One region of the Exiguobacterium sp. s141 genome, then DNA from elsewhere that is predicted to be linked to it. Evidence: predicted binding sites of a transcription regulator. Region 1 holds the regulator's gene; the other holds the start of a gene.

Region 1 (4,773 bases):
AAGTACGTTCGGTCGACCCGGCGGCGAACCCGTACCTCGCTTTGGCCACGCTATTGGCTGCAGGTCTTGATGGAATCGAGAAAGAAATGGCGGCTCCGAAGCCGATCGATAGCAACATCTACGTCATGGACAAGCCAGAACGTGTTGCTAACGGGATTGACGACCTTCCGGCTACGCTCTTCGACGCGCTCGAAGTACTCCGTACCGACAAAGTCGTCATGGAATCACTCGGTGAACATATCGGTGAGCACTTCCTCGAGTTGAAAGAAATCGAGTGGGATATGTTCCGTACGCAAGTGACAGAGTGGGAGCGCGATCAGTACATGACGCTCTACTAAGTCGACTAATGAGGGATATTCCCTTTAAAATCAGAGTCCTGAACGAGTCTTCGTATGAAGTGCTCATTCAGGACTCTTTTTCTATAATTCGCTTCAACTAATCAATATAATGAGGGAGAATGTATATCACTATAAATGTAATGGAATGGGATAGGGGGACGAGAAGTGGCAACACCATTAAAAGACGTGTATGATGAGACCTTTTTGTTGGAATTTGGACGACGTATTCAAACCGTGTATCCGTCATTTGACGTACAGGCTTTTATCGCATCAATCATAGATGAATCGTGGGAAGCGTTGGCACTCAAAGGGCGTACTCGACGTATTTCGATAAAACTAGGTCAGTATTTGCCACAGAATTACGAATCAGCTTTGGACGTATTGGTTGAAATTGCAGATGACTGCGTCGGCTTTCCTTATTTGTTTTTCCCGGACTTTGTAGCGGTGTATGGACAGGCAGAAGAGCATTGGGAACGCTCGATGTCAGCGCTCGAACGCTTCACACAGAAGTCGTCTTCTGAATTTGCGATCAGGTCTTTTTTGTTGCGGGAACCAACGCGTGTGATGAACCAAATGACAGCTTGGGCCATTCATCCGAACGAACATGTTCGGCGTTTGGCGAGTGAGGGTTGTCGTCCTCGCCTTCCGTGGGCGGAATCGTTACCGATGTTCAAAGAAGACCCAGCTCCAGTGTTGGAGATTTTAGAGTTGTTAAAAGAAGATCCATCATTATATGTGAGAAAAAGTGTCGCTAACAACCTCAACGATATCTCGAAAGATCACCCAGAAGCTGTACTCGCAGTCTCGCGACGATGGCAGGGCGAGCATCCTCATACCGATTGGATCATTAGACACGGATGCCGGACACTGATCAAGTCAGCCCATCCTGACGCGTTAACGATATTCGGTTATACGCAGGAAACAAATTTAACCGTCGACTCATCGATTTCTATACATCCGAACGTGATCCGCATAGGGGAGGCGTGCGAGATTCAGTACGATGTGTCCATTCGTCCAGGGGATGCTGCTTATGTTCGTATCGAATACGCGATTGAGTTTATAAAGGCCAACGGGAAAGCGAGTCGTAAAGCATTCCTGCTAGCGAATAGAACCGTCGCTGGGGGTGCGCGACTTGCAGCGACCAGAGTGCACGACTGGTCAGATTTGACGACCCGTCGGCATTATCCAGGGGAGCATCGTGTCGTCTTGTTGGTAAATGGACGAGAAGTGGCTGAAAATCATGTCATGTTGCATAAAAGTTGTTGAACTTCTATATAATAAACGGTTCGAAAAAGGGCAACCCAGTCTAATAGACGGGTTGCCCTTTTAGGTGTATGGCATAAGCATTTGCTTAAAACGCACGTTTGAAGAACGTCGATGCATAGTCGAGCGTCGTATGTAGCGTCGTCGCGAAGACGAGTCCGAAGAAGCAGGCTGCCCCGTTCAGGTCGAGCCACGATTTGGCAGCTTCCTCATACGGCGTGAACGTGAGCACGAGCGTGAGCGGGAAACCGAGATAGATGACCCGGATCAGATCGCTCAAGAGCGGCAAATGCGAGAATAACGACCGATGGGGCATAAGCTTCACGTAAGGGAGCCAAAAGCCCCGAAGCGGTCCCCATCGATAATAGGCGTCCGACTTCAAGTCGAGGTCCGGGGAGAGCCAGAACGTCCCGATCAGGGCGCCGAATAGGAACACGGTCGGAACATCGATGTCAATAAAAGGCGTGGCAATCGCAAGAGCACCGATTGCCACGAGATTCGTACGGGTATGTGTCTTGCCACTCGCCATTAGTGAATCGTGCGGTATACACCGATGACCTTCCCTAAAATCGACACGTTATCGAAATACATCGCTTCGAGCTCGTCGTTCTCCGGCTGGAGGCGAACTTTCGAAGCTTCTTTATAAATCCGCTTCACGGTCGCTTCACCTTCATCCGTCATGGCGACGACAATCTCTCCATTGTCGGCCGTGTTCTGTTGACGGACGAGGACGCGGTCCCCATCCAAGATCCCCGCGTTAATCATCGAGTCTCCTGAGACAGAGAGCATGTAGACGTTGTCGGAACCGACGACGTGAGCCGGGAGCGGGAAGTGTTCTTCCACGTTCTCGATGGCCGTGATCGGCGTACCGGCTGTGACTTTCCCGATGACCGGCACGTACATGACGGCATCGTGGTCTTCGACGACGGACATCTCTTCATCCAAAATCTCGATGGCGCGTGGCTTCGTCTTATCACGTCGAATCAATCCACGCTTCTCAAGACGGTCCAAGTGACCGTGTACAGTCGAGCTCGATGCGAGCCCGACAGCCTCGCCAATTTCGCGGACCGAAGGGGGATACCCTTTCGCCCGAACCTCAGCTTTTATAAAATCAAGAATCTGTTGTTGTCTTGCTGACATTTTTTTCAATGGATTTCACCTCGATTATGTCGAATAACCTGCGAACGCATCCTATTCTTTATGGGTTTAGTTTAACACAAGAACACATGAGCGCACAAACATTCGTTCGTTTTTTTCTGCTTGACCGAACAGAAGTTCTTGTTTTATGATGAGAACAGATAAACGAACAGACGTTCTCGAGAACGTGTATTCTTATTCCCAGGAGGCAATGATTATGAGAGACACAATCAATGGAATCATCTTAGTCGGCATGTTGGCACTCGGTATGTTCGTATTTTTCGCGGTCGGAGAGCTTCGTGACAACGAAGCGGTCGTCGTGACCGAACAAAAAGTCGAACACAGTATTGAAGAAGAAGTCGCCTTGAAAGAGGCGGAGACGCTCGAAGCGCACATTCTCGCTAAACGGGATGAGGAAAAAGACGACAAGACGACGTGGTTCGCCGCCGAATAATCGTTTCTGATTGCGAACATCCCTTCATCCTGTGTATCGTAGAGGGCGAATGGAAAGAAAGGAAGTGACGCGATGCGAGTCGTCATTTATTGTCGCGTATCGACGAACAAGTCCACCCAAGAGACGTCGCTCAGTCGTCAGGCGGACGAATTGAAGCAGATGGCGAGACGTCTTGATGCTGAGGTGGTCGATGTGATCAGTGAACAAGAGAGCGGGTATGAGGTCAATCGGGCGGGACTGCTCGATCTATTGGAGCACGTCTCGACGTCCGATCTCGATGCCGTGCTCGTGAGCGATGACAGCCGTCTCGGACGGGGAAATGCAAAAATCGCTATCTTGCATACGCTCATGAAACATAACGTGCGCTTGTTGACGATGCAGTCGTCCGATGAATATATCGTCTCCGACGCCGAGAAGATGGTACTCGAGATCGTCAGTGTCGTCGAAGAGTATCAACGAAAGATCCATAACGCTAAAATTTCACGCGGAATGCGTCGGGCGGTCGCGAACGGATTTAATCCGCATCGGAATATCCAGCACCATGACCAGGGAGGCCGGAGCCGAATCGAAGTTCCGATTGAAGAAATCGTCCAATTGCGTGAACGTGGACTCACGTTCGCTGAAATTGCCGCCACCCTCCGCGGTTTTGGTTATGAGGTATCGAAAGCGACCGTGAACCGGCGCTACTTGGAGCACGTGTCGGTACCAGAAACTTGATTCCTGCTCGCTGATTTTGTACAGTAGAAGGACAAATTCAGTAGAGAGGGGGCGAGCCCGATGCTAGCACCTGAACAGTTGGAGCGAATCAATTTCCTCGCCAACAAAGCAAAGACAGATGGTCTGTCACCACAAGAGATGGACGAGCAGCAAGCGCTGCGCCAACAATATTTGCAAGCGTTCCGCCAATCATTCAAATCACAGATGATGGGAATGAAGGTCGTCGATCCGGAAGGAAACGACGTAACGCCAGAAAAATTAAAAGATGAGCAGGAACGTTACCGCTCAGAATGACCATGAATGCACATCCTATTTCATATAGGATGTGCATGTTTGTTATACGCGAACGTTGATCAGGGGGACTCATTGATGCGTTTTCAAACGAAAGGAAGTAAACGATTCCATTTAATGTGTTATACTAATTAATTAGTTGTGACACACGAATGAGTGTGCTAAAATATGACGGGTAGAAACTTTGTTAACAACAGAGAGGATGAAATTAGTGGAAACAACTACTAAAGAATTATTAGCGATTAACTCGATTCGGACGCTCTCAATCGACGCGGTCCAAAAAGCGAACTCAGGTCACCCGGGTATGCCGATGGGTGCGGCTCCGATGGCGTTCACACTTTGGACGGACAAAATGCGTCACAACCCGAAAAACCCGAACTGGTTCAACCGTGATCGGTTCGTCCTTTCAGCGGGACACGGTTCGATGCTCTTGTACTCGCTTCTTCACTTATCTGGTTACGATCTCTCAATGGACGATCTCAAATCGTTCCGCCAAATGGATTCGAAAACGCCTGGGCATCCAGAGTACCGTCACACGGCAGGTGTCGACGCGACGACTGGACCGCTCGGACA
Region 2 (4,773 bases), 400 kb from region 1:
CTCGTCGAGCGAGAACTCGGTCGCGACCGTGTTGCGGAACAAGGCGACCACGGACAGGCCGCCCGGGTTCTTCGTCGCACTGAGCAATTCGATCGACAACTGGTTGTCCGCGAGCGGCGGCAACGTCGTCGCATGATAGCGGAACACGTACTCATCTTCTTTCGAGATGTCCATCCCTTCATCGAACACGAGGCGGAGCGCCCGCTCGTCGTCTTGGCGGATGATCGTCTCGACTTTTTTTCGTTTCAATAGTCCGAACATGTCACAGCCCCTCCTCTTCCCGTTGCGCAAAGTATAAATCTAGCTGGCACAGTTGAATCGTCACGTCGCGGGCGATATCGAGATACGTCTCTTGGAAAATCTCGAGCCCTTCCTTGCCGAACTGACGGCTCGGGTCTTCCTGGCCGTAGCTGCGGAGCCCGATGCCTTCCTTCAAGGCGTTCATCGTCGTCAAATGGTTCGTCCAGCGGATATCAAGGTGGCTGAGCAGTTGTTGCCGCGCGAAGGCGATGACTTCCGGGTAGCCCTCGATCCGCTGTTCTGCCGTCGCGACGATGCCGTCGATCCATGGGGCGACCGCTCGTTTCAACTCTTCTTTGTCCCCGACCGTGTCATCCCACGTCGGCGCCTGTTGCGTCAAATAGAGATAGTCCTCGATGAGCGCGTCCGTCGCCCACTCTTCCGGGACGAGGTCGGCGTCGATATGACGGTCGAGCGTCTCGTTGAGCGCGAGGCGCATCATCGCGAGCACGTTGTTCAAGATGGCCGTCGCATTGGCGTCGACCGCCTCATCGCGAATCGTATAGATGATGCGGCGCTGCTCGTTCAAGACGTCGTCGAGCTTGAACATGTAGTCACGGACCGACACGCCGACGCCTTCAATCGTCGTCTGGGCGTATTCAATGATGTCGCCCGCTTCTTTATGGCGGACTTCTCCGTGTTCGTCCGGCGTCAGTTTGTGCTCGACACGTTTCAACCGCTCGGCGGCGTACCGCTTGACGAGATCATCCTCGAGCGAGACGAAGAAACGTGACATGCCCGGGTCGCCTTGACGTCCCGACCGTCCGCGGAGCTGATTGTCGACGCGGAGCGATTCGTGCCGTTCCGTCCCGATGACATACAAGCCGCCCCGTTCGCGCGCCGTCTCGTCTAAGACGATGTCGGTCCCGCGTCCGGCCATGTTCGTCGCGATCGTCACGTGACCGAGCCGTCCCGCCTCGGCGATAATCTCGGCTTCTTGGGCGACCGTCTTCGCGTTCAACAGTTCATGCGCGATGCCTTGTTTTTTTAGCTGTTCACTGACGGCCTCCGACTGGGCGATCGAGGTCGTCCCGATCAAAATCGGTTGTCCCGTCGCGTGGATGGCCGCGACTTCTTGACCGACCGCCGCATATTTATGGGCGATCGTATCAAAGACGCGGTCCGGTAGGTCTTGGCGCTGCTTCGGCCGGTTCGTCGGCACTTGGACGACGTCCATCTGATACGTCTTCATGAACTCTTCACGTGACGTCTGGGCTGTCCCGGTCATGCCGCCGAGGAGCGGGTACATCCGGAAGTAGTGTTGAATTGTGATCTCCGCCGTCGTCTTGTTCTCTTCGGTGATATCGAGCTGTTCTTTCGCCTCGAGCGCCTGATGGAGGCCTTCCGACAGGCTACGTCCTTCCATGACCCGGCCCGTGAACAAGTCAATCAATTCGATTTTGCCTTCTTGGACGATATAGTCGACGTCCCGCTCGAACAACACGTTCGCCCGGAGCGCCTGCATCATGTAGTGATACAGGACGTGGTGCTCGGCGGAAAACAAGTTATCGACCGAGAACAACGCCTCGATTTTCTCGATACCTTTGTCCGAGAACATGACGGCGCGCGCCTCGAGGTCGACCGTATAGTCGTCTTCCATCAATTGGCCGAACACGGTTTGGGCGAGACGTTTCAAGCGGACGTGCGACTCGTCCTTCTGGGCAATGATGAGCGGCGTCTTCGCCTCGTCGATCAAGACGCTGTCGACTTCATCGAGCAGCGCGAAATGGAACGGACGCTGGACCCGTTCTTCCGGCGAGCCGACCAAGTGGTCCCGAAGATAGTCGAACCCGAACTCGGTCCCGACCCCGTATGTAATGTCGGCCGCATACGCCGCCTGTTTGTCAGCAAGCTCCATCTCCGGGACGTTCAGTCCGACCGTGAGCCCGAGAAACGTATGGATCTTGCCGATCTGTTCGGCGTCACGCATCGCCAAATAGTCGTTTACCGTGATGACATGGACGCCTTTCCCTTCGAGCGCCTTGACGAACGCCGGGAGAGCCGCGACGAGCGTCTTCCCTTCCCCGGTCGGCATCTCGGCGATATTTCCTTCGAGCAGCGCGAGACCGCCGATGAGCTGGACGTCATAATGACGGAGCCCGATCGTCCGGACGGATGCCTCGCGGACGAGGGCGAACCCTTCCTCCGTGATGGCGCGGACGTCCGCACCGTCCGTGAGCCGCTGTTTCAGTTCGAGCGCATACTGGCGAAGCGCCTCATCGTCTAAGGCGCGCATCGTCTCCTCGTACACGTTGATGCGTTCGACTTGTTTCTTATAGGTTTTCAATCGTCGTGCCTGATCATTGGTCAATTGCTTCACAAAATCAATCACAGGATAGCCTCCATCGTCCGAAACCATATTTGTCTAGCTACCCTCTCATTATAACGGATTTTGTTTCCGCCTCGCTTTATTATTTCGGTAAATTCCAAAAAGATGGAATTTCATTTACCATCTATCCTTTTTTTAACTCTTTTCAAAATTTCTTTTCATTTTTCTATTTGAGACGGCGTGAGACCATGATACGATGAAAAAAAACAGAACGTTTGTTCGTAAAAAGGAGAGGTGGCTATGCGACGTCGGATTTTTTGTATCGACAGCGTCTCGTTCTACGCCAGTTGCGAGTGCGCCGCCCGCAAGTTGAACCCGTACAAGACAAAGCTCGTCGTCTTATCGAACTTACAGGACCACGGCGCCCTCGTCCTCGCCGCGACGCCGCCGATGAAGCAGCTCGGCATCAAGACCGGGTCCCGGCGCTTTCACATCGACCGGTTGCCGTGGCATGAGCGACGGCACGTCATCTACGCCGAGGCCCGGATGAGCCATTATTTGAACGTATCCGTGCAAATCGTTCATATTTTGCATCAGTTCGCGCCTCCGGAGGCGATCCGCGTCTACTCGATTGATGAGACGCTCGTCGACTTGACCGGGACGGAGCGCCTATTCGGGAACGATGCGCACGTCGCCCGCCTCATCCGCTCGACCGTATTCCGTTACACCGGCATCCCGGTCACGATCGGCATCGGACCGAACAACGTCCTCGCCAAGCTCGTCCTCGACCTGCATGGGAAGAAGACAGGTGTCGCCAGCTGTTTCCTCCACGACGTCGAACGATTGATCCATCCGGCCCCGATCGGCAAGATGTGGGGCGTCGGCGCGAAGATGGAAGTCCATCTCCGACGGCTCGGCATCGACACAATCGGCGACCTCGCCCGTTATCCGCTCGAGACGCTCCATGAGAAGTTCGGCGTCATCGGCGCCGAGTTGTGGCACCACGCCTGGGGCATCGACGAGTCGCCGACAATCCTCCCGCCAAGTTCCCTGTTCGGGGCAAAGCGGCAACGACCCCGGACGATCGGCCACGGCATCACGCTCATGAAAGACTATACGACGTATGCGGCCATTCGGCTCGTCTTACAAGCCATCGCCGTCGAGGTCGGGATGCGGACGCGACAGGCCGGACTCGTCGGCGGCAGCGTCCATCTCGGTGTCCGCTACACTCGGACGAGCGAGCGGCGCGGCTTCAGCAAACAAAAAAAGCTCGCCCGCTTCACAGCGGACGAGCGCGAGTTCTTGCCGGTGTTGTTGACGCTTTTCCTCGACGCCTGGGACGAGACGGAGGCGGTCCGTTACGTCTCGGTCGCCCTCGGCAAGCTCGAGCCCCGGAGCGACCACGTCCAGCTCTCCTTCTTCGAGGACGAGTGGGCCCGGGCACGCCGGTTGGACTTCCTCGACCTCGTCGATCGCTTGAACGTCCGCTTCGGGCGCGGCACGATCCGCCCGGCGTCGAGTTTACTGAAAGACAGTCCGCTCCGTACCCGCCAGCGGTTAATCGGCGGACATAAACAAGGAGGTGAATCGTCATGAGCCAGACCCGATACAAAGACCGCGGTGAATTGAAATGGATCCCGTTCCTCATGCCCGAGCACGTGGCGCTGCTAAAGAAATATTACGCCCACGTCCAAAAAATCGAGCTGCCTGACTTGGATGAGCAGCTCCTCTACTTATGGCAGACCGAGCTCGAACGCGCCATCCGTGAAGGCGACGCCGTCGAGCTGACGCTGTTCGACAACGGCATGACCCATACGGTGCGCGGCTACGTCCACGCCATCTATTATGCCGAGCGTGAAGTCGAGCTGTTCGACACGGACGTGCGTCGCATCCCGTTCGGTCAGATTCTGTCCGTCCGTTAAGACGCGTCAATCGCTTCCTGCGTCGTTTCGAACGTGTCGACGTGGTCGAGCACGCCATAATGCGTGAGCGTCTGGCGCACGGGTGCCGACAAGTGCGCGAAGACGACACGACGGTCGGCCGCTTTCAACTCTCGGACGACGCGGCGAATCTCTTCGACGGCCGTCACGTCGATGACCGGACAGCGGTGGAAGTTGAAGATGAACACGTCAGGCTCGTCATGGATATGATGCAGGACGTGCTCAAACATCTCGATCGCGCCGAAAAAGAGCGGCCCCTCGACG

What was found. The regulator LexA, encoded in region 1, represses DNA repair genes until DNA is damaged. The targets are predictions, from matches to a motif close to CGAACATATGTTCG.
Region 2: the regulator LexA is predicted to act here: its motif matches at 2,838-2,851, upstream of KNP74_RS03090 (Y-family DNA polymerase).

Annotation. Positions count from the first base shown of each region.
Region 1 is NZ_JACSLJ010000001.1:206,440-211,212, reverse strand. It holds gene glnA (type I glutamate--ammonia ligase) at 1-338, shown strand, start outside; gene KNP74_RS01095 (DNA alkylation repair protein) at 504-1,604, shown strand; gene KNP74_RS01090 (metal-binding protein) at 1,690-2,130, opposite strand; gene lexA (transcriptional repressor LexA) at 2,130-2,750, opposite strand; gene KNP74_RS01080 (hypothetical protein) at 2,956-3,192, shown strand; gene KNP74_RS01075 (YneB family resolvase-like protein) at 3,265-3,909, shown strand; gene KNP74_RS01070 (DUF896 domain-containing protein) at 3,970-4,203, shown strand; gene tkt (transketolase) at 4,403-4,773, shown strand, end outside.
Region 2 is NZ_JACSLJ010000001.1:603,504-608,276, forward strand. It holds gene KNP74_RS03080 (SLAP domain-containing protein) at 1-261, opposite strand, end outside; gene secA2 (accessory Sec system translocase SecA2) at 263-2,632, opposite strand; gene KNP74_RS03090 (Y-family DNA polymerase) at 2,870-4,165, shown strand; gene KNP74_RS03095 (YolD-like family protein) at 4,162-4,491, shown strand; gene KNP74_RS03100 (SulP family inorganic anion transporter) at 4,488-4,773, opposite strand, start outside.